Regions from separate parts of the Photobacterium sp. Alg240-V54 genome, predicted to be linked through region 1. Evidence: predicted binding sites of a transcription regulator. Region 1 holds the regulator's gene; the other holds the start of a gene.
The links. Region 1 encodes MetJ, which represses methionine synthesis genes. Its sites were predicted from a motif close to TTAGACNTNTANANGTCTAA; they were not measured.
Positions count from the first base shown of each region.

Region 2: metH (methionine synthase) is a predicted target of MetJ. The motif match lies at 10,398-10,417, and genes of this name have one in related genera.

Region 1 is NZ_UNRL01000005.1:157,639-170,156, forward strand. It holds gene priA (primosomal protein N') at 1-2,164, opposite strand, end outside; gene rpmE (50S ribosomal protein L31) at 2,433-2,645, shown strand; gene metJ (met regulon transcriptional regulator MetJ) at 2,766-3,083, opposite strand; gene G6R09_RS14240 (O-succinylhomoserine (thiol)-lyase) at 3,389-4,555, shown strand; gene G6R09_RS14245 (bifunctional aspartate kinase/homoserine dehydrogenase II) at 4,555-6,969, shown strand; gene G6R09_RS14250 (PadR family transcriptional regulator) at 7,036-7,602, opposite strand; gene ppc (phosphoenolpyruvate carboxylase) at 8,020-10,650, opposite strand; gene argC (N-acetyl-gamma-glutamyl-phosphate reductase) at 11,276-12,289, shown strand; gene argB (acetylglutamate kinase) at 12,300-12,518, shown strand, end outside.
Region 2 is NZ_UNRL01000006.1:160,229-172,746, forward strand. It holds gene uvrA (excinuclease ABC subunit UvrA) at 1-1,745, shown strand, start outside; gene G6R09_RS15310 (PglL family O-oligosaccharyltransferase) at 1,820-3,565, shown strand; gene G6R09_RS15315 (alanine--glyoxylate aminotransferase family protein) at 3,619-4,737, opposite strand; lysine riboswitch at 4,944-5,125, shown strand; gene lysC (lysine-sensitive aspartokinase 3) at 5,233-6,606, shown strand; gene metH (methionine synthase) at 6,675-10,343, opposite strand; gene G6R09_RS15330 (sodium:proton antiporter) at 10,525-11,808, shown strand; gene metA (homoserine O-succinyltransferase) at 11,864-12,518, opposite strand, start outside.

The DNA.
Region 1 (12,518 bases):
GAATTTTTTTCGCGAGGGGCAATAGTTGTATCGCAGGTTTAGCAATAGTGAGTATTTGCTGCAATTTATTACGATTAGGTATTTGTAATATTAACTGCCATCTAAATCGTCCCGCGCGTCGAGCTAGCGGGGCTGGATTTGGCCCTAATACACAACAATCTTGATCGTAAACTGGGCTCGCTTCAAAAATAGCGCGCACTTGTTGTAAAAATTGGCACACTTGATCACTGTCATTGGCTTCAGCGCGCAATAGCACTAAGTGTGTAAAGGGTGGTAATAGCGCTTGGCGACGTTCAGTTAATGCAGCTTGAGAAAAGACACCATAGCCTTTGTGCAGTAACGATTGCAGCAGTTGATGCTCAGGATGATGGGTTTGTAATAATACTGAACCGGGCTTACTGGCACGGCCTGCACGGCCTGCCACTTGAATAAATAGTTGGGCTAACCGTTCTGAAGCACGAAAATCATTACTAAATAATGCACTATCAACATCAATCAGTGCCACCAAGGTAACATTGGGAAAGTGATGCCCTTTAGCGAGCATCTGAGTACCGATTAAAATCTGATAGTCATTGTTTTTAATCGCTTCTAAATAGTTTTCAAGCGATCCTTTACGACGGGTGCTATCACGATCAATACGTACTGTTTTAAATTCAGGGAACAGTTCTGCTAGTTGTGCTTCAAGTTGTTCAGTACCGACACCGACAGGCAGTAGTTGGGTTGAACCACATTGTTGGCATTGATGCATTATCGGCCGCTGCGTTGCACAATGATGACAACGTAATTCACCTGATTGCTGGTGCAGGGTGTAATAGGCGTCACAACGAGTACATTCTGCGATCCAACCACATTCGTGACACATCATTGCTGGTGAAAAACCGCGGCGATTAAGAAACAGCATCACTTGGTTACCCGCATTTAAGTGTTTTCGCATTTCCGCAATGAGTGGAGCAGATAAGCCCGCATTTAAATATAAGCCTTTGACATCAATCACTCCATGGCGGGCAGCACTTGCATTACCAGCACGCTTTGAAAGGGTTAGGTAATGGTATTTACCTGTTTGCGCGTTATGTAAGGTCTCAAGTGCGGGGGTGGCAGAGCCTAAAACAATCGGAATATTTTCTTTATTTGCGCGCATTACCGCCAGATCACGAGCATGGTAACGCAAGCTGTCTTGTTGTTTATAAGACGCATCATGTTCTTCATCAACAATAATAATGCCGAGATCAGCAAATGGCGTAAACAATGCAGAGCGGGTACCGATAATGATCCCGGCTTGATTATCTCGTCCTGCAAGCCACGCCGCCATACGCTCGCTATCGTTGAGGCCTGAGTGAACGGTTTCTAACGGCACATTAAAACGGCGCTTAAAGCGGTTAATTGTCTGCGGGGTTAAGCCAATTTCAGGTACTAAAATCAACGCTTGTTTACCTGCCGCTAAAACGGGTTCTAGCAGGTTGAGGTAAACTTCAGTTTTACCCGAACCGGTAACACCATCTAATAGGTAACAGCCAAATTCTGGATTACTGTTAACCGTTGCAATCGCTAATGCTTGTTCTTCATTTAAGCGTGGCTTTTGCTCGGTAATAGCAAACTGTGGCTGCCACTGTAGTTGTTTAGGTTGTTGTTGCTGTTCAACTATCCAACCTTTTTGCATCACCGTTTTTAGGGTAGCACTGCTAACATCATCGGCAAGTAAAGCGTCATGACTCAAAGGCCCATGACGTAATAGATTGAGAATTTGAGCTTGTTTAGGCGCACGCTTTAAACCATTAAGCGGTTGTTCTCGTCCAGTATCGGTTAACTGCCAATATTTTAATGTTGCTGTTGATGCGGCGCGACCTTTACGCAATAACGCTGGCATGGCATTGGCTAATGCATCACCTAATGGGTATTGATAATAATTACTGGCCCATTTTAGTAACCCAAATAATGGTGGTTGCCACAGAGGTTGGTTATCTAATACTTGCTGAATCGGTTTTAATTGTTGGATTGGAAAATCTGAATCATTACCGATAGCCACTACGATCCCTACCAATCGCTGCCGACCAAAAGGCACCAGTACTCGTCCGCCAATAACGGGTGTCATGTCAGGTTTGATTAAGTAATCAAAATTTTTGTCGAGTGGGACGGGTAAAGCAACGCGTGCTATTGGGTGGGTCATATTTTATCGCTTTAATTGAGCTTATACTAAATAGTAACAGATCGCGTGATAGGGAATCAGTACTGCAATGTGAGTACTATTATTGACTGTTTTAGTGATGAATAAAATAGAGTGATAAAAAACAGTGCTCGAGTTGATCTCTGGGGAATGATTGATTACTATACGCCGCCTGATTTGTCGTAAATCTACGACAGACTATTTTATTAACCACGTGTGGTGCCCGGCTTTGGATCGGGAGAGCGACACGGCCTTAACTTGAGGTTTCCCCATGAAACAAGGTATCCACCCAGAATACAAAGCAGTAAACGCACGTTGTTCTTGCGGCAACACTTTCGTATTTAACTCTACTATGAGCAAAGACGTTAACCTTGACGTATGCGATAAGTGTCACCCATTCTACACTGGTAAGCAACGTCAAGTTAGCTCTGGTGGTCGTGTTGACAAATTCAACAAGCGTTTCGGTGCACTTGGTAGCAAGTAATTACTTGCCGACCGAATGTAAAGAAGAGGGATGCCTAGGCATCCCTTTTTTTATCGCTTCAATATGTAATACATAAAAAAACCAGCATAAAAGCTGGTTTTCTGCTATCTGATATACGTATTATTCATTAATGTCTTCGTAACTGATGCCCATCGCTTCCATTAAGGCTTTTGCTTCTGCTGGCAGATCATCGGGATGATCTTTACGAATGTCGTCATCAGTAGGTAACGGCTGACCAGTATAAGCATGCAAAAAAGCTTCACATAATAGTTCACTGTTGGTGGCGTGGCGCAGGTTATTGACCTGACGACGAGTACGTTCATCAGTAAGAATTTTGAGAACCTTTAATGGAATAGACACTGTAATTTTTTTTACTTGTTCATTTTTCTTACCGTGTTCTGCATAAGGGCTAATATATTCGCCATTCCACTTTGCCATGTTTTACCTTCTCAGCGATGTTTAATTAATAATGATAACAATGTCGCGATGACGGTTGTTAGTGCATAGTCATGATAGGCGGCGATATTACGTGAACATCGTTAGTTTGTCCTCTACCGTGGTATACAACTGTTGCTAGATCACGACTATTTTTTTCAATAATTGAATTTTAGCGGGATTTACCGCTATAAGCAAAGACATATAGACGTCCAGAAGTGTTGACGTCTTGTTTTGATGTGGTTAAGGTTGTGTAGCCACCACAATTTATTTTCAGGGATCACCCCTTTATAACAAGGAACGTTATTATGAGTGACAAGCAGCTTGCAACAATTGCAGTCCGTACCGGTATTGATGTTGACTCACAATATAATGCCGTCGTGCCCCCGATCTATTTAACCTCGACTTACAGTTTTCCAGCTTTAGGTGAGTTACCGCAATACGATTACTCTCGTTCAGGCAATCCTACTCGCAATACATTAGCGGATGCATTAAGCGACATGGAAGGGGGAGCGGGCGCTGTGGTCACCAGTTGTGGCACCTCGGCAATGAATTTATTAGTGTCAGCATTGTTAGGGCCTGATGATTTGCTTGTTGCTCCACATGATTGTTATGGCGGCAGCTATCGATTATTTAATACTCGTGCTCAAAAGGGTGACTTTAAAGTATTGTTTATTGATCAAGCTGATCCTGATGCGCTAGCTGCAGCGTTAGCACAAAAACCGACTTTGTTATGGCTTGAAACTCCGTCGAACCCTTTGGTAAGAGTGATTGATATTGAAGTTATTAGTCAGCAAGCACAGGCAGTCGATTGCCAAGTTGCGGTTGATAACACCTTTCTGTCACCGTTATTGCAGCAGCCGTTATCGCTAGGGGCTGATTTTGTGGTGCATTCAACCACTAAATATATTAATGGCCATTCTGATGTTGTTGGTGGTGTATTAATTGCGAAACAGCAATCAGCGGCTGAAAATTTAACTTGGTGGGCGAATTGTATTGGTGCCACAGGCGCACCTTTTGATGCTTATCTAACATTGCGCGGTTTGCGTACTTTAGCGCCTCGAATGAGAATGCATGAAGAAAATGGTGCGGCGGTATTAGCCTATTTACAACAACAACCCTTGGTTGGCACCATTTACCACCCGAGTTTACCTACTCATCCTGGGCATGAGATAGCTAAACGTCAGCAGCGTGGATTTGGGTCAATGATGAGTTTTGAATTTGCAGGAACTGATCAGCAACTGCAACGATTTGTAAAAACATTACAATTATTTTCATTAGCAGAGTCGTTAGGAGGAACGGAGAGTCTTATTGCTCATCCGGCTTCAATGACTCACCGCGCTATGACCGATGAAGCTCAACGGGCAGCTGGTATTTCAACATCTTTATTACGGCTATCGGTAGGCTTAGAAGATCCACGCGACTTAATTGCCGATCTTAGCCACGCCTTTACTGTCGCGCAGGGGGAGTGCTAATGATAAAAGATCTGCGTCAGTTGCATAAATTTGGTGGTAGTAGCCTTGCCGATGCGCAGTGTTATCGGCGCGTGGCTGAGATTTTAGAATCTTACTCTGTGGTGAATGATATTGTGGTCGTCTCTGCTGCAGGAAAAACCACTAATCAACTGTTATTGTGGCTAGAACAATTGGTTACTGATGGCCGCTTAGCTCATGCAACGCTATTATCCATTCGTAGTTTTCAACAGCAATTAATCACTGAGTTGTTGACGCCAGATCACGCGCAACCACTGCTGCAACAGCTATATGCTGAGTTAGCCCTGATCGCTAAGTGGGGCGAAGCACCATTGACGACAGAGCTAAAAAATACCGTTTTAGGCCATGGTGAATTATGGTCAGCACGGTTATTAGCTGCGTTACTTAATCAGCACCAATTGGCAGCAGTAGCGATTGATTCACGGCTGTTTTTACGCGCTGATCATGCTGTTCAACCTGCAGTAGATAAAGCGTTATCACAACCATTATTGCAACAGTTATTGGTTCAATATCCTCAACAACGATTAGTGATCACCGGTTTCATGGCCGCAAATCAGCATCAGCACACAGTATTATTAGGCCGTAATGGATCTGATTATTCAGCCACTATGATTGGTGCTTTAGCTGGCGTTGAACGGGTGACCATTTGGAGTGATGTTGCTGGTGTTTATAGTGCCGATCCACGTAAAGTGACTAATGCTTGCTTACTGCCATTATTACGCTTAGATGAAGCTAATGAACTTGCTCGTCTTGCTGCACCAGTATTGCATAGCCGTACTTTACAGCCGGTGGCGCAAAGTGCGATTGATTTAACTTTACGTTGTAGCCATCAACCGGAATCAGGATCAACACGGGTAGAGCGAGTATTAGCCTCGGGTCGCGGTGCTAAAATTATTTCGTCGTTAAATGATGTGTGCTTGATTGAGCTTGGTGTGCCGCAAGGTATGGTGTTGGCATCGGTACAACATGATGTGCAGCAGTTGCTTGATAAATCGCAATTACAACCATTGGCTCAAACCGTTGATCAAGGTAAGCGACGGATTATTTTGGCTTACACTCAAGAAGTGGTAAATAGCGTTCTTAGCTTGCTACAAGACAGTGGTGTTGCTGCCGAATTACGGCTACGTGAAGGTTTTTCAATGGTGGCGGCTGTTGGGGCTGGTGTATTAAATAACCCTAATCATTGCCATGGATTCTATCAGCAATTAAAGGGATTGCCGGTTGAATTTATGACAGAAACAGAGTCAGGGCTAAGTTTAGTGGCAGTGCTGCGTGATATTGACACTGATGCGTTAGTTAACGCTATTCACCAAGCGCTATTTCAAGCTCAAAAAAGCGTCGCAATTGTATTGTGTGGCAAAGGCAATATTGGCAGTCACTGGTTGAGTTTATTTAGCCGCGAAAAGGCAGCACTGGAACAGCGTCATGGTATGCAATTTAGTCTAATTGGTATTGTTGGTCAGCAACAATGCTGGTTAGACTGCCAGGGAATCGATCCTCAGACGGCCTTAGAACAGTTTCTATTACATGCGGTAGATTATCAATTACCGCAGCTATTATCTCAGTTAGCTGCGGTTGAATATGATGATGTAGTCGTGGTTGATGTGACCGCAAGTCATCAGCTGGCAGCACTATATCCACACATTGCTGCAACGGGGTTACACCTGATTTCAGCCAATAAAATTGCCGGCTCTGCCACAACGTCTGAGTATCAAGCTGTCATCGATGCGTTTGCTAAAAGTAGTCGTCATTGGCTATCCAATGCAACTGTTGGTGCTGGGTTGCCGATAAACCATACTGTGCGTGATTTACGTGAAAGTGGCGATAGTATTTTAGCGATATCAGGCGTGTTTTCTGGCACTTTATCGTGGTTATTTCAACAATTTGACGGCAGCCTGCCATTTTCAGCGTTATTGGAACAAGCATGGCAGCAAGGGTTAACCGAGCCTGATCCTCGTCACGATCTCGATGGCAGTGATGTGATGCGTAAGCTGGTTATTTTGGCACGAGAATCTGGGTTTGAGATTGAGCCTCAGCAAGTATATGTTGAGTCATTAGTCCCTTTGAGTTTACAAACTTTAAGCGTTGATGATTTTTTTGAACAAATGGCTGAGCTGGATCTGTTATTAGCTGAAAAATTAGTTCGTGCGGTTAAGGAAGATAAAGTATTACGCTATGTCGCTCGACTTAATCGTCATGGAAAAGCCTATGTTGGTTTAGAAGCGTTGCCTAGTGAACACGCATTAGCGAACTTATTACCTTGCGATAATATTTTTGCGATTGAAAGTCAGTGGTATCGAGAGAATCCGTTAGTGATTCGGGGCCCTGGAGCGGGAAGGGATGTGACTGCTGGCGCATTAATCTCGGATATTAATCGGTTAGCAACGATGTTGTAGTATGTGATAGAGAGCCCAATAAAAAGCCGCAGTTTCTAAACTGCGGCTTTTCTATTTGATAATGGTTTAGTTGATAGCAACTGCGCTATTTTCACCGTCCATATCTTTTAGTTCAGCTAATACTTCTTCTGCCCATAATATCCAAGCTTGGCGATTATGTAGACCACGACGCAAAGTTAAGCGGTCTAGGCGTTGTTGGCGATCCATGTTCTTATAATCGCCAAAGTGAATTTGCTCTAGCTCTTGATAATGACCAATCAAAATATGTGATTCATCAATTAAAGCTTCAAGTTGTTGCTGCATAGGTAATGAATTGTGAACACCACAAATCAGTAGCTTGGCAGAAAACTCATCGCGAGTAGTGGGATTACGAGCCGGTTCTTGGAACCACTCAAATAATGCCTGTCGGCCAAGATCCGTAATCGCATATACTTTACGATCAGGCTTACCATCTTGAGGTTCAAGACGACAGGTTACTTGGTCGTTGGTTGCCATTTTATTAAGTTCACGGTACACCTGCTGGTGGCTCGCTTTCCAAAAATAACCAATACTGTGTGAGAATTCTTTGGTTATATCATAACCCGTTGCTTCGCGAGTGCTTAGCACTGTTAAAATTACATGTGGTAGTGACATCTCTTCTATCCGTTAAATATATAAAATAAAAACACAATAGGGCTTGGATTATGTAACGCTTCAAATGACGTTTTTAATTTATAATCGTGCTATTGCACTGCCTAATTGTGGTCGCATAGAATATCATTAATTGACTCAATATCGATACTTCTAGTTGAATTATCTGTTACTGAGGCGTTTCAATTTATTATCTTGTGAGCTTACACGAGGTTAATTTAGCCCTAAAAAATAACAACCTGATTGAAATCTATTCATCTTTTATCATATTGAGCTTTTCTATCTTAGACTGTATAAGCAATATAGTGCTGTATCAAAATTGAGACTTTGCGATCTTTTTTAACAAAATTGTAAATAACCACTCAAAAAAAAAGGCTATCAAAAGATAGCCTTATTTAAGATTTTACGATGATAAGTTGATTAACCGGTATTACGCATACCTGTTGCGATACCTGCAATTGTCACCATCAGTGCTTCTTCAAGCTCTTTTGGTAATTCTTCTTGCTGACGCGTACGGTAAAGTAACTCGGCCTGCAACATATTAAGTGGCTCAACATAAATATTACGTAAGCGAATAGATTCAGCACCCCATGGGTCTTGCTGCATCAAGTGGTCATTATTTTCCACCGTCAGTACTGCTTTAATATCTTGCAGTAATTGCGAGCGTAACTGTTTACCTAATGGCCATAATGCTTCGTTTGTTAAGCGTTGGTCATAATATTCAGCAATACCAAGGTTAGTTTTGCTGTATACCATTTCTAACATACCCAAGCGGGTTGAGAAAAATGGCCATTCACGGCACATATCTTCTAATAATGCTGCGTGACCATTATCGATTGAATATTGAATCGCTTCACCAGCACCTAGCCATGCCGGTAGTAACAGACGGTTTTGACTCCATGCAAAAATCCATGGAATAGCACGCAGACTTTCAACGCCACCATTAGGGTTACGTTTTGCAGGACGCGAACCGAGTGGTAGTTTTCCTAGCTCTAATTCCGGTGTTGCAGCACGGAAATAAGGCACAAATTCAGGGTTATTACGCACAACGTTACGGTATGATTCACACGATACGCTCGATAGTTCATCCATCACATGACGCCATTCTTGTTTCGGTGCTGGTGGTGGTAATAAGTTTGCTTCTAGGGTTGCACTGGCATAAAGGCTGAGGCTGTTAATTGCAACTTCAGGTAAACCTAATTTGAAGCGAATCATTTCACCTTGCTCGGTAACTCGTAAGCCACCTTTTAGGCTGCGTGGCGGTTGCGACAATAATGCTGCGTGTGCAGGTGCACCACCACGGCCAATACTACCACCACGACCATGGAATAAGGTGATTTCAACATCCGCTTGCTCACATACTGTAACCAGTTTTTCCATCGCGCTGTATTGCGCCCAACCCGCTGACATTACACCCGCATCTTTGGCAGAGTCAGAATAGCCGATCATTACCATTTGGTGGTTTTGAATAAAGCCACGGTACCAATCAATATTAAGCAATTGCTCAATAACATCAGCACCATTGTTTAAGTCGTCTAATGTTTCAAATAATGGACATACATCCATACGGAATGGGCAACCTGCTTCTTGCAGTAATAGGTGAACAGCTAAAACATCAGAAGCAGTACGTGCCATTGAAATTACATAAGCACCTAATGCTTCACGTGGTTGTTCTGCAATTGCTTTACAGGTTTCAATAACTTCTTTTACTTCTGCCGACGGCTCCCAATTACGTGGTAGTAATGGACGTTTAGACGAGAGTTCACGGACTAAGAAAGCAATTTTATCTTGTTCACACCATTGACTGTAATCGCCTAAACCAAGGTGGCGAGTGAGCTCTGAAATAACATTCTCGTGACGGGTACTTTCCTGACGAATATCAAGTCGTACTAAGTGAACGCCGAAGCATTTTACGCGACGTAGCGTATCAAGTAATAAGCCATCGGCAATGATAGCCATGCCACATTGGTGCAATGATTGGTAACACGCAAATAGCGGATCCCATAGCTCAGCAACATCATTAATAATATTATTAGAAAGAGGCGCTTGACCGTTAATCTGTGCTTCTAAACTGTCGCGGGTAGTAATGAGCTTAGCACGCAGTTGCTTTAAAATTGCACGGTAAGGTTCATGTTCTTCGCCAGCCAGTTCTCGCACCTGATCATTACATTGAATCATTGATAATTCATTGATCAGCTCTTGTACGTCACCGAGGTAAAGCTCTGCCGCTTTCCAGCGAGAAAGGCGTAATACTTCACGAGTAATATTTGAGGTGACAAATGGGTTACCGTCGCGGTCACCACCCATCCATGATGAGAAGGTAACAGGGGTTGCATCAAGCGGAAGTTTTTGACCTAAATGTTGTTGCAGTTTTTCATCAAATAAACGTACGAATTCAGGCACCGCTTGCCACAGTGAATTTTCAACGACAGCGTAACCCCACTTAGCTTCATCAAGCGGAGTTGGTCGTTGTTGGCGAATAACATCTGAGTGCCATGCTTGCGCAATCAGTTGTTCTAGTCGTTGTTCAACCCGATCACGTTCTGCGGTTGATAACTCACTTAACTCTAATTGTGATAAACACTTATTAATCTGTACCAATTTATGGATCATGGTACGACGGGCGATTTCAGTTGGGTGAGCAGTTAACACCAAATCAATATTTAATTCATTGACGACAGCTAAAGAGTCGGCTGGATTAACGTCATTTTCTACTAATTTAGTGAATAACTCATCAAGCGCACCTGGACTACATAAGGTGGTTTCGCATTGGCGTGAAATAGTATGATATTGCTCTGCAATATTGGTGAGATTAAGGAATTGACTAAATGCGCGAGCCACAGGAAGTAATTGATCATCGGGAAGTGTTTGTAATTCATCAATCAGTTTTTCACGATCGTCTTGATTGCCGGTGCCCGCTGATTTAGAAAGTTTACGAATAGTTTCAACTTTTTCAAATAGCTCATCACCGCAGGCTGTTTTAATTGTATTGCCTAGCAAATGACCAAGCATACTGACATTACTCGTTAGTGCGCTGTATTTCTCGTTCATATCGTATCCATTCCGTAATTTTGTTACATCCAATTTAACCTTTACCCCACAATCTAGCCGCGAATCTAGTAACAGGTCAACAGAGATTACATTTATCGCCAATAAAAACTGTCGATATTGATTCTGGTCATACAATTGATTGTATTTTGTAATTTTGTTTCATTATTGCCATTGTTAGTGCACATTTTTGTTTGTTATTAATTGGATAGAGCAAAAAAACGCACTCAAAGTGTTTATTTATGTTATGGTTAAATGTCGTAAAGGTTAATAAAAAGATAATAAAATATATTTTTTTATCGTTATGCTATTGACAGTGCGTAAATTAACCAGTAAACATATTAATTCAAATTAATGAATAAGCAACACGGTTGTTTATTGTCTCTCTGAGCAAGGATCGCTTAGGGGAAATAGTTAAATGCAGGAAGTTATTATCATGAATTACATATCAACATCTCTCATTATCTCCCTTCGACGACGCTAATCTTTTGCCTGCGGTGCTTTGACGCGCCTGTTCTTCGCTGGTGACAGCACTCCTTCATTTGCCGTTATGATTGCAATTTTTTTAGAGCATAGTCTCAATTTTTTAATGACGGTTTATAGACAATTACTACAGATGGAATTAGCAATGTTAAACACTGTCATTATTGGCGCCAGTGGTTACACCGGTGCAGAATTAGCAAAAATGGTGAGTCGCCATCCACAGTTAACACTTGCAGGTTTGTATGTATCAGCAACCAGTCTTGATGCAAATAAACCATTAAGTGAACTTCATGGACAGCTAAAAGGAATAGTTGATTTACCGTTACAACCCTTAATCGATTTTAAAACTACTGCTGCAACTGCAGATATTGTGTTGTTAGCCACCGCCCATGAGGTGAGCCATGATATTGCTGCTGAGTTTCTTGATGCTGGTTGTCAGGTGTTTGATCTATCGGGTGCGTTTAGAGTTAAAGCTGATGGGTTTTATCAGCAATATTATGGTTTTGAGCATCAATATGGTCAGTGGCTAGATAATGCAGTTTATGGTTTAGCAGAATGGAACCAAACTGATATTGCTCAGGCACAATTAATTGCGGTTCCCGGATGTTATCCAACTGCATCGCAACTAGCATTAAAACCATTAGTGATTGCAGGGTTACTTGATTGTCAGCAATGGCCGGTGATTAATGCAGTAAGTGGCGTTTCTGGTGCTGGTCGTAAAGCATCTATGACCAATAGTTTTTGTGAAGTCAGTTTACAAGCCTATGGGTTGTTTACTCATCGTCATCAGCCTGAAATCTCCCATCATTTAAATTGTGATGTCATTTTTACACCTCATCTTGGTAATTTTAAGCGCGGAATTTTAGCGACTATTACCGCTAAATTAGCCTCAGGAGTGACGGCGAATGACGTTACTGCTGCAATGGAAGCAGCATATTCAAATGCTACTGATCAACATGCGGTGCGGTTACTTAACAATAACACGGCTCAACTTGATAATGTGGTTGGTAGTTGCTTCTGTGATATTGGCTGGCAGGTACAAGGTGAGCATATTATTTTAACCGCTGCGATTGATAATTTATTAAAAGGTGCTTCCTCCCAAGCAATGCAGTGCATAAATATTCGTAACGGCTTTCCTCAATTAACCGCGTTGGTGTAGGAGTAATACCATGAACCAAGTTCCTTTAGTGATTAAATTAGGTGGTGCTGCATTGGAGTGCAACGTGACCTTGGAGCGGTTGTTTTCCACTATTAATACTTATCAAGCCAGTTGTCAGCGACCCATTTTATTTGTTCACGGTGGTGGCTATTTGGTGGATGAGTTACTGGCAAAGTTGCAATTACCGACCATAAAAAAGCAAGGTTTACGGGTAACGCCAGCTGATCAA
Region 2 (12,518 bases), on a different contig from region 1:
ATGATCGCGGTGACATTACCGTTCGTCGTCACCCTTTTGAAGGTATTTTAAATAATATGGAACGCCGTTATCACGAAACAGAATCTAATTCTGTCCGTGAAGAACTGGCTAAATTTGTTTCGACCAAACCTTGCGCTAGCTGCCATGGCTCACGCTTACGCCAAGAAGCACGCCACGTATTTATTGGTGAAACTAACCTGCCCCACATCTGTGAAATGAGTATCAACGATGCCTTTAGTTTCTTTGAACAATTGGCACTAACCGGTCAACGAGCGCAAATTGCCGCTAAAATTTTAAAAGAAATTAATGAACGTTTAAGTTTCTTGATCAATGTTGGACTTAATTACCTCAGCCTATCACGCAGTGCTGACACCCTTTCAGGTGGCGAAGCACAGCGGATCCGTTTAGCAAGCCAAATTGGTGCCGGTTTAATGGGGGTGATGTATGTGCTTGATGAGCCATCAATTGGCCTCCACCAGCGAGATAATGAACGTCTACTCAAAACCCTGATCCACCTACGTGATCTTGGTAATACAGTGATCGTGGTAGAACATGATGAAGATGCTATTCGCGCTGCCGACTATGTGATTGATATTGGTCCTGGGGCTGGTGTTCATGGCGGAGAAATTATTGCTGAAGGTACACTTAAAGATATTCTAAAATCAAAAAAATCACTAACAGGCCAATACCTTAGCGGTAAAAAATCGATTGCTATTCCTGAGCAGCGAGTGCCATTTGACGCCACAAAAACCGTCAAGCTTATTGGTGCCAGTGGCAACAACCTTAAAGATGTTAACCTCGAAATCCCTGTCGGATTACTGACTTGCGTCACCGGGGTTTCTGGATCAGGTAAATCGACCTTGATCAATGACACCTTCTTTAAGATTGCTCACCAACGACTTAATGGTGCGACTACCGGCACGCCTGCGCCTTATCAAGACATTCAGAATTTAGAACATTTTGATAAAGTGATCGATATTGATCAAAGCCCAATCGGGCGCACGCCACGCTCTAATCCTGCTACCTACACGGGTATTTTCACCCCTATTCGTGAATTATTTGCAGGGACTCAAGAGTCTCGTTCACGCGGTTATAAAGCGGGCCGATTTAGCTTCAATGTCCGTGGCGGTCGTTGTGAAGCCTGCCAAGGTGATGGCGTTATCAAAGTAGAAATGCACTTTTTACCTGATGTCTATGTGCCTTGTGATGCTTGTAAAGGCAAACGCTATAACCGTGAAACGCTGGAAGTGCGTTACAAAGGCAAGAGTATTGATGAAGTATTACAACTGACAGTTGAAGATGCCCATCAATTTTTTGAACCTGTTCCAGCAATTGCACGAAAATTAAAGACATTAATCGATGTCGGCTTATCGTATATTCGTCTTGGCCAAGCAGCGACAACCTTATCCGGTGGTGAAGCACAACGGGTTAAACTGGCTAAAGAGTTATCTAAGCGCGATACCGGAAAAACGTTATATATTTTAGATGAGCCTACCACTGGCTTGCATTTCCACGATATTCAACAATTACTTACCGTATTACATCAGCTACGTGATCGTGGTAATACCATTGTAGTTATCGAGCATAATCTGGATGTAGTAAAAACCGCGGATTGGGTCATCGATCTTGGACCAGAAGGTGGTAATGGTGGCGGTGAAATTATCGCGACAGGTACTCCAGAGCAAGTGGCGCTGGTAACAGGTTCTCATACAGCAAGGTTTCTTAAGCCATTACTTAATTGCTAATTGTAAAACGTAATTAGGCCCTATAAGCAGGTTGACTTTGGTCAGCCTGTTTGCTTTTTCACTCAGGACTCACCATGACAGTGTTACAACTTCAAGGTACGAAATTAGAACAGAAACGGATTTCTAAGCCATTACCTTTAGTACGTTTTTTCTTAGCCAGTATTGGCTTATTGTTTATTATTGCGATGCATTACTTTCAGCATAATCCTGGTGGCTCCGGACTTGAGTTATCGTTTAATGCTGCTGCCTGGATCCCATTTAGCTTTGCCATTAGCTGCGGCTTATTAGAGATCTGTCGTCAAAAAGTTTGGCGCTATTCTCGTATGACGCTAATTTTATTTAGTTGTTGCGTATTACTGTCATTACCGGTGTTTTACGCTAACGCTGATGGCTTTGCTGTATTAAACCGTTTACTCGCTCTTTGGAGCGGATTTTTATTTTTTATCAGCCTTCAGCAATTTGTTTTTACTCATAGTCAGCGTCAACGCTTACTGTGGTTTATTACTATTGCGGTGCTAATTGAAGCAGCATTTGGCTGGTACCAATTTTTATGGCTGGATGCCAATAATAGCTTTGGTTATGACATCATCGCTAATCGACCTTATGGTATTTTTCAACAACCCAATGTAATGGCGAGTTTCTTGGCCACTGGGTTGGTTATCGCAGCCTATTTATTGGCACGTTTACCGCGTTATCGTGGCAAATGGGCTTGGCAACATCTGATTTTATTAGCAGTACCGGTATTAACTATTCCACTGTTAGTGGTGCTTAACTCACGTACAGGCTGGTTAGGTGCGATTATCGGTTCATTATTGATGTTGCCTTATTTACACCGTTTTGCCGCAAGATATCAACAACGCATGTGGGGCTTAGTGCTGCTATTATCGCTCGCATTGGCATGGCAAATAAGTAGCACAACAGACAGCTCTTTTTCGCAACAGGCACGCGTCACATTAGAAAGCCAACGTTCGATAATGATGCCCCAAGCTTATGAAATGTTTACCACTAAACCGTTAACAGGTTATGGCTATGGTAAGTTTGAAGCCACATACATTACTCAAACTGCATTATGGCATCAACGTGATCCGTCACAGCAACACGCAGGGGTTCCAAGTTTAGATCACCCTCATAATGAATTACTTTATTGGGCAGCAGAAGGCGGTATCATACCGTTACTGGGGCTCATTGTAGCGGCAGTTGCTGTACTTATTAGCATTAAAAAAGCCCCTAATGGTACCCAATTAGCGTTAGTCGGGTTATTTTTTCCCATCGTATTGCACACGCAATTAGAATATCCGTTTTATCATTCTCTTGCCCATTGGATCATTTTTATTATTTTGATCTTTTGGATTGATAACCTCACTACCAAATACCATCGCTATCAAACTCAATACATACTGGCACTGAAAGTGAGCGCCATCGCATTACCAATTATGATCACTAGCTTTATGATCACTACCTTATATTCAGGTTGGCTGCTGACAAAGTTTGAAACAACCCGTCCAGTTGATATCAACTATTTAGTCAAAGTGAATAACCCATGGGCATGGCAACATCGGTTTGAATGGGATTTACACCTCACCCAATTACAATTAGGGATCGCAACAGATAAACCCCAACTGGTTGCCGATTATGTGCGATGGGCAACCCAAAAAGCTCAAACATGGCCACGGCCGGCTTTATATCAGAACCTCGTGCTAGCCTATTATAATCAGGGCCAAACAGCGCAAGCTGAGCAAGTGACGACTGAGGCACAACAATTATTTCCAGGACTCACACTGCCTAGCGCTGCCACAGCCACAGTTCCATCAAAAAAATAATCTAGCGGCCATCAATGGTAACCCAAATTACCATTGATGGTTCATTTGCTGCGTTATTTCAAAGTGCTTTCAAGTGCTTTAAGACACAAGGCGACATTCTCGCTGCGTGCGGTGTAGCCCATCAATCCAATCCGCCATGCCTTACCGGCTAATGTGCCTAACCCGGCACCGATTTCAAGATTATAACGCTCCAATAAGGTTGATCTAACCGCGCCATCATCAACCCCTTCAGGAATATAAACCGCATTAAGCTGTGGCAATCGATATGCCTCTTCAACCACAAATCGAATCCCTAAGGCTTGCAATCCCGTCTTTAACTCAATATGGGCTCGTTGATGACGCTGCCACGCTTGCTCTAAACCTTCATTGTGTAACAGCACTAGCGCTTCATGTAGTGCATATAAACTGTTCACTGGCGCGGTATGGTGATAACTACGCTTACCTTCACCACTCCAATAACCCAAGACTAAACTTTGATCCAAAAACCAACTTTGCACTGCTGTTTTGCGCTGTTGTATTTTAGCGATCGCTTTTTCAGAAAAGGTTAATGGCGATAGCCCCGGCACACATGATAAACATTTTTGACTGCCTGAATAAACCGCATCAAGTTGCCACTCATCCACCAGCAAAGGTACACCACCTAATGATGTCACCGCATCAACAATGGTTAAGCACTGATGTTTACGAGCAATTTCTGCGATTGTTTTGGCATCACTCAACGCACCGGTTGAGGTTTCGGCATGTACAAAAGCAACGACTTTAATCTCAGGATCAGCCTGTAATGCTTGCTCAACTAAGGCAGGAGATACCGGCTCACCCCAAGCATTATCAACCATGATCGCGACACCGCCACAGCGTTCAACGTTCTCCCGCATACGATCGCCAAACACGCCATTGCGACAAACTAATACCTTATCACCAGCTTCAACCAAATTAACAAAACACGCTTCCATACCCGCACTACCTGGGGCTGAGACGGCAATGGTAAAGCTATTGTTAGTTTGAAAGGCGTATTGTAATAACTGCTTAAGCTCATCCATCATTTTAATAAATAACGGATCGAGGTGACCAATTGTCGGTCGGCTCAATGCTTGTAAAACTTGCGGATAAATATCGGAAGGTCCCGGCCCCATAAGAATTCGTTGTGGGGGCATAAAACTGGTGATAGACATAGATTCAACTCCATTAAATCATGATTATTATCAATAAGGTGATGGCTCGATTGTGGTTATTACAGAGTATTAGAGCAATACCAAAGCCGCAAGTAACAACCCAAAATCCTGTTAGCTACGCATACTTTTTGTTAACCATCGAGAAATCATCATTTAACAATTGACAACTACGACGCATTTCCTATTCAATAACAACAGTGTTTATTCACTACAGAAGAGGTGCGTTACCCAGGTATTAATAGTGTAGGGCCCAACCCTAATACATTATTAAGAGGGGGAGTAACGCCGAGATACAAGGTGTTTGGGGCGCAATGTATCGGCTATGAAAGTTGAATCTTTCAGGCTGTCATCTAAGTCAGGTTGACTATGATGGGGAGCTTCTGGGTAGCCGCAACCCGCGTTACTGCCTATTACCTCCTCGACAATGGACGTCGGGAATTCTTCCGAAGTAAAGAACCTATCTTGCAGCATTTACGATCAAGGGAGAACACCGTAATGAGCATTACTCCAGCACCAACTACAGATCCACTCATTGTGGCTAAGTTTGGTGGCACCAGTGTCGCCGATTATGCCGCAATGTGCCGTAGCGCCAATATCGTTATCGCCAATCCAAACACTAAAATTGTCTTAATTAGTGCTTGCTCTGGCGTGACTAATTTACTGGTTGAATTAGCCACTGGCATCAGTGATAGCGTCTTACGCCAACAGCATTTGCAACAACTGGCTACTATTCATCAGCAAATCATTAATCAGTTACAGCAGCCACAGACAGTTAGCGCTGCCATTGATACGTTATTAGATGATGTTGCTTCTGCTGCTGCACAAGCGGCGATTAAACCGTCATCACAACTTACCGATCAATTAGTTAGTCATGGTGAGCTATTATCAACCCACTTATTTAATCAAATATTAATTGAACTGGGTGCTACTGCGGTTCGGTTTGATATTCGCAATGTAATGCGTACTGATGCTCAATTTGGCAAAGCGGTTCCACAGCCTGAATGTATTCGTCAATTAGCTCAACAGCATCTGTTACCACTGTTAGCAACTCAAGTGGTGGTTTCACAAGGTTTTATAGGCAGTGATGACCAAGGTAATACCACCACTCTTGGTCGAGGAGGCAGTGATTACAGCGCCGCCTTAATCGCAGAAGCCGTTGATGCTAGCACTCTAGAAATCTGGACCGATGTACCAGGCATGTATACCACCGATCCACGCATTACTGCTGCAGCCAAGCCGATTAAAGAAATCAGCTTTAGTGAAGCCTCTGAAATGGCTAACTTTGGCGCCAAAATTCTCCACCCATCGACACTAGTTCCTGCAGTAAGACAGCAGATCCCGGTTTTTGTCGGCTCATCAAAAGCCCCTCAGCAAGGGGGAACATGGATTCGAAAAACCGTCGATCAAGCACCGCTCTTTCGCGCATTAGCACTGCGGGGTAATCAAACCATGGTGACGTTAACCAGTCTTAATATGTTTCATGCTTACGGCTTTCTCGCTGAAGTGTTTCGTATTTTGGCTGAGCATAAAATCTCGGTCGATTTAATTACCACTTCCGAAGTTAGCGTTTCATTAACGCTCGATCAAACAGATACAGGCGGCGGAGCACCGACATTACCAATAGCTGTCGTTGAACAACTCAACCAATTGTGTCGAGTAGAGATTGAACAAGGGTTATCGTTAGTGGCCTTAATTGGTAATCGTATGAGTGACAGCAAAGGCTCAGCTAAACACATTTTTGGCGCGCTTGATGCTTATAACTTACGCCTCATTTGTTATGGTGCCAGCCCGCATAATCTGTGTTTCTTAGTTAATGAAATCGATGCAAAATCTGTGGTGAACACGCTTCATCAGCAATTGTTAGAATAATCACTTCAACGCACACAACAAAAAGGCGCAATGGTTGCGCCTTTTCTTATTTTAGCCTAGTGATTATGTTACAGGTTCGGCCCTAACCACTTTTCAGCTTCAATCAAATCCCAGCCTTTACGATCGGCATAACTTGCCAACTGATCGTGTTGGATCTGCGCAACCGCAAAATAGCGCGCATCAGGGTGAGAGAAATACCACCCCGATACCGCAGCCCCTGGCCACATCGCATAACTTTCAGTCAGCACCATACCGGTATTAGCCTCAGCATCCAATAACTGCCAAATAGCGCCTTTTTCAGTATGTTCAGGACAAGCAGCATAGCCCGGTGCCGGACGAATTCCCTGATACTTCTCACGGATCAAATCATCATTATTAAGATCTTCATCAGCAGCATAACCCCAGATCTGTTTACGCACCATTTGATGCATACATTCAGCAAAGGCTTCTGCTAATCGATCTGCCACCGCTTGTATCATGATCGCATTGTAATCATCTCCCTGCGCCTTAAACTGATCGGCAATATCATATTCACCAATCCCACCAGTCACAGCAAACGCACCAATCCAATCGGCTTTACCGCTTCCTTTAGGCGCAATGTAATCGGATAAACAATAATTAGGTCCTTTGGGCTTTTTGGTCTGTTGACGTAAGCCATGCAATACCGTTAATACTTCTGTGCGAGTTTCATCAGTGTAAACCTCAATATCATCACCAATATTATTCGCTGGGAATAAGCCACAGACGCCATTAGCTTTGATCATCCCTGTCCGTTCAATATCATCAAGGATCTTATTGGCATCTTCAAATAGCTTGGTTGCTTCAACCCCCACCACTTCATGGCGTAAAATGGTTGGATATTTACCGCTTAATGACCATGTCATAAAAAAGGGCGTCCAATCAATATACTGACGTAATTTAGCCACCGGAAAATCGGTAAAGGTGTGTATACCCGCTTGTTTTGGTGCTGGCGGCGTATAATTACCCCAATCAAGATCGACAGCATTTGCTCGAGCCTGATCAAGAGTGACAGGTGGCGTACGAGGCTTTTTACGCGCATGTTGTTCACGCACCACATCATATTCCGCGGCTAAGCGCTCAACAAAGGCTGGCTTTTGTTGTTCAGATAATAATGCCGAACATACACCAACGGCACGTGAGGCATTCGATACATACACCACTGGTTGTTGATAGTTTTGTTCAATTTTAACCGCAGTATGTGCTTTTGAGGTGGTGGCACCACCAATCAATAACGGCACCTCAAAACCACGGCGCTGCATTTCTTTAGCGACATGGACCATTTCATCCAATGATGGCGTGATCAAACCACTTAAACCGATAATATCAACGTTTTGTTCTTGCGCGACCTGCAAAATTTTATCGCATGATACCATTACACCTAAATCAATGATCTCATAGTTATTACACTGTAATACGACCCCCACAATATTCTTACCAATATCGTGGACATCGCCTTTTACCGTGGCTAATAAAATTTTACCATTGGTATATCCCGCTTGTTTTTCCGCATTGATATAAGGTTCTAAATACGCCACAGCTTGTTTCATAACCCGCGCTGATTTAACCACTTGGGGTAAGAACATCTTACCTTCACCAAATAAATCTCCGACCACATTCATGCCCGCCATTAATGGACCTTCAATCACTTCTAATGGCTTGGTTGCATTGGCTCGAGCAAGTTCAGTGTCTTCAACAATAAACTCAGTAATGCCTTTAACCAGTGCATGTTCTAAGCGTTTTTCAACCGGCCAACTACGCCATTCTTGCTGAGTACGATCTTCTTCAACTGCGCCGCTATCACGGTAATTAGCAGCAATATCAAGCAACCTATCGGTACTATCATCACGTCGATTAAGCACTACATCTTCAACGGCATCACGCAATTCATCAGACAGATCATCATAAATTGCTAATTGACCCGCATTAACAATCCCCATATCCATGCCATTTTTAAAACAGTAATATAAAAACACCGCATGGATCGCTTCTCGAACTGGATTATTACCACGAAATGAAAACGACACATTTGACACCCCACCCGAAACCATCGCATGAGGTAACGTACGTTTGATATCAGCAACTGCCTCAATAAAATCGACCGCATAGTTATTATGTTCTTCAATACCTGTCGCGACGGCAAAGATATTAGGATCGAAAATAATATCTTCAGGCGGAAAACCGACCTCATCAACCAGGATATGATAAGCATTAGTACAAATTTCAATTTTACGCTCACGTGTATCAGCCTGACCCACTTCGTCAAATGCCATCACAATCACCGCGGCACCATAACGGCGCAGCAACTTAGCTTGAGCGATAAAATTATCTTTACCTTCTTTGAGTGAAATAGAGTTAACGATCGGTTTACCCTGCACACATTTCAGTCCAGCCTCAATAATATCCCACTTTGAAGAATCGACCATGATCGGCACTTTAGCGATCTCAGGCTCTGTGGCACACAAATTAAGAAAGCGTACCATTGCCGCTTTTGCATCCAACATGCCTTCATCCATGTTGATATCAATAATTTGCGCACCGGCTTCAACTTGCTGCCGAGCAACCTCTAATGCTTCATCATAAAGCTCATCTTTAATTAAGCGCTTAAAGCGAGCCGAGCCGGTGACATTAGTACGTTCACCTACGTTAACAAATAAACTTTCAGCTTCAATGGTGAGTGGCTCTAAGCCTGATAGACGACACGCAATATTAATCTCAGGCAACACTCTGGGCTGAATATTTTTGGTTACTTGATACATCTGTCGAATATGTTCCGGCGTTGTACCACAACAGCCGCCGACTAAATTTAAAAAGCCTTGTTGCGCCCACTCTTTAATATGTTCGGCCATTTCATCAGCTTCAAGATCATACTCACCAAATGCATTAGGTAAGCCGGCATTGGGATGAGCAGAGACAGCACATTCAGATATACGTGATAGTTCCGCCACATATTGACGTAACTCATCAGGACCAAGCGCACAATTTAAACCAAAAGAAATCGGCTTAACGTGACGTAAAGAATTATAAAAAGCTTCGGTAGTTTGACCAGAAAGGGTACGTCCAGATGCATCAGTGATAGTGCCTGAAATCATGATTGGTAATTCATAACCAAGTTCTTCAAAAACACCCGTTACCGCAAAAGCACATGCCTTAGCATTCAAAGTATCAAAAATGGTTTCGATCAAAATAATATCGACCCCACCTCTAATTAAGGCATGGGTCGATTCACTATATGCCGTCACTAACTGATCAAAAGTAACATTACGAAAACCAGGATCGTTAACATCAGGAGAGATAGAACAAGTACGGTTTGTTGGTCCGAGAACACCAGCAACGAAGCGCGGTTTTTCTGGTGTTTTAGCGGTCCATTCATCGGCAGCAATGCGAGCGAGACGCGCCGCTTCATAATTAATTTCCGCACTCAACGATTCCATGTCGTAATCTGCCATAGCGATCGTTGTAGCATTAAAAGTGTTGGTTTCTAAAATATCCGCACCAGCTTCTAGGTATTCAAGGTGGATATCTTTAATTAATTGCGGCTGAGTTAAAACTAATAGATCGTTATTACCTTTAAGATCAGCATGCCAATCACTAAAACGTTGGCCTCGATAATCTTGTTCATCAAGTTTATAGCCCTGAATCATGGTGCCCATGCCACCATCAATGATCAAAATTTGTTGTTCGAGTCGTTTATGCAGTACATCCTTGTTTTTTAACACTACATTATATCCTTATAATCCATTACAGCCTGATAACATCCTATCACAATTCAAATAGGAATCTAGACGTCTAAACAGATAGCATGGCAAAATAAGTTAATTAACGGTAGCCATTACTAACTGATGGTTTTACTATCACAACCAATTAAATCTAATCAATAATTTAATCTAGAGGTTTCGCATGTCGGTTTACAACACCCTCTGCTTCCTAGCTGCAGCAGCAATGCTTATAGCTTTTATTAACAGTAAGATAGGTAAGATGCAAACCACCATTGCTATTACAGCTGGTTCATTGATCCTATCACTACTGATTATTTTTGCTGGTCATAACGGCTGGTTCCATCTCGAAGATATTGCTTCAACCCAAATGGGCAAAATCAACTTTGAAGACTTTTTGTTAAAAGGGATTTTAGGATTTTTGCTCTTTGCAGGTGGCTTAGGTATTAAATTACCGCACCTCAAAGAGCAAAAATGGGAAATCACAACACTGGCATTAGGCTCAACTCTGTTTTCAACCTTTTTCATTGGCTTTAGCTTATGGGGTATTTGTCAATTACTGGGGATCCAACTCGATCTTATTTACTGCTTACTGTTTGGTTCTTTGATCTCACCAACCGATCCAATTGCTGTACTTGCTATCGTTAAAAAAATGAATGCTCCTCGTCGAATCTCAACCCAAATCGAAGGTGAATCGTTATTTAATGATGGTTTTGGTTTAGTTATCTTTGTAACGTTATTTACCATTGCTTTTGGTAATCAAAGCCCGACAGTCATGAGTGTTAGCCAACTCTTTTTACAAGAAGCCATCGGCGGTATTGTCTATGGCTTCATTCTTGGCCTAATTTTTCATTACCTCATTAGTTCAACCAATGATCACTCAATGGAATTACTACTGACCATTGGTATTCCAACTGCAGGTTATGCTTTTGCTGAAATTATTCATGTTTCAGGTCCATTAGCCATGGTTGTTTCAGGGATCATGATTGGTAACTGGACCCGTTATATTGGCTTCTCAAAAGAAAGTGAAGAACACCTAGACCACTTCTGGGAACTTGTAGATGAATTCCTTAACGGCCTACTGTTCTTGCTAATTGGTATGACGATGCTGGAATTTAGTTTTCACCAAGAAGATTGGATTCTAATGGCAATCGCTATTCCATTAGTATTATTAAGCCGCTACCTAAGCATCAAATTGCCTTACCTTGGTTTTAGCCGCTACCGTCAATATAATCCAATGTCAGTTAAAATTCTTACTTGGGGTGGTTTACGTGGTGGCCTAGCGCTAGCGATGGCGATGGCTGTACCTGCTGGAGTCATGGTTATTCCAGAAAAAGACATTGATGTGAGAGAAATAATTCTCGTAATGACTTATTCAGTGGTGGTGTTTTCAATCTTGATTCAAGGCTCTACAATCACCTCATTAATTGAAAAAGCCAAATTATGGGAAAATCAGAATAAACATTAATTTCTAAATCAACCGATAAATAATAACAAGGCCTGCTTACAAGCAGGCCTTTTTATTAATCGTCTTTAGTAAAACTGGCTTCTGAGAAATGAGCCAAATCATAAGGTGTCTGTTGATAAACACAGTAATTAAGCCAATTACTAAATAATAAATGACCATGACTACGCCAACTGGCAACAGGATCCCGATGAATATCATCATTAGGATAATAATTAACAGGTATTGTTGGCTCCATACCTTGTTCACGATCACGCATAAACTCATTATGTAATGTATCGACATCATACTCAGGATGACCGGTGACAAACACATTACGTTTATCTTTTGTCGCCGCTAAATAAACCCCAGCCTTGTCAGAGGTAGCCAAAATATCCAAGTCAGTATGCTTGCTAAGATAGTCAGCAGAGAAGTCAGCATAACGCGAATGCGGTGCAAAGAAAGTATCGTCAAAGCCTCGTAAAACAGGGTGATGGCAATCATGAATACGATGATAGTAAACCCCAGAAAGCTTTTCTTTACGAGTACGCTTTGGTAAATCATATAACAACTTTAATCCCGCTTGTGCCGCCCAGCAGACAAACAGTGTTGAAGTTACATGATCTTTCGCCCAATTCATGATTAACTGAATTTCTTCCCAATACAGTACATCTTCAAATTGCACCAATCCCAGTGGCGCTCCAGTCACAATCAAACCATCAAAATTACGATCT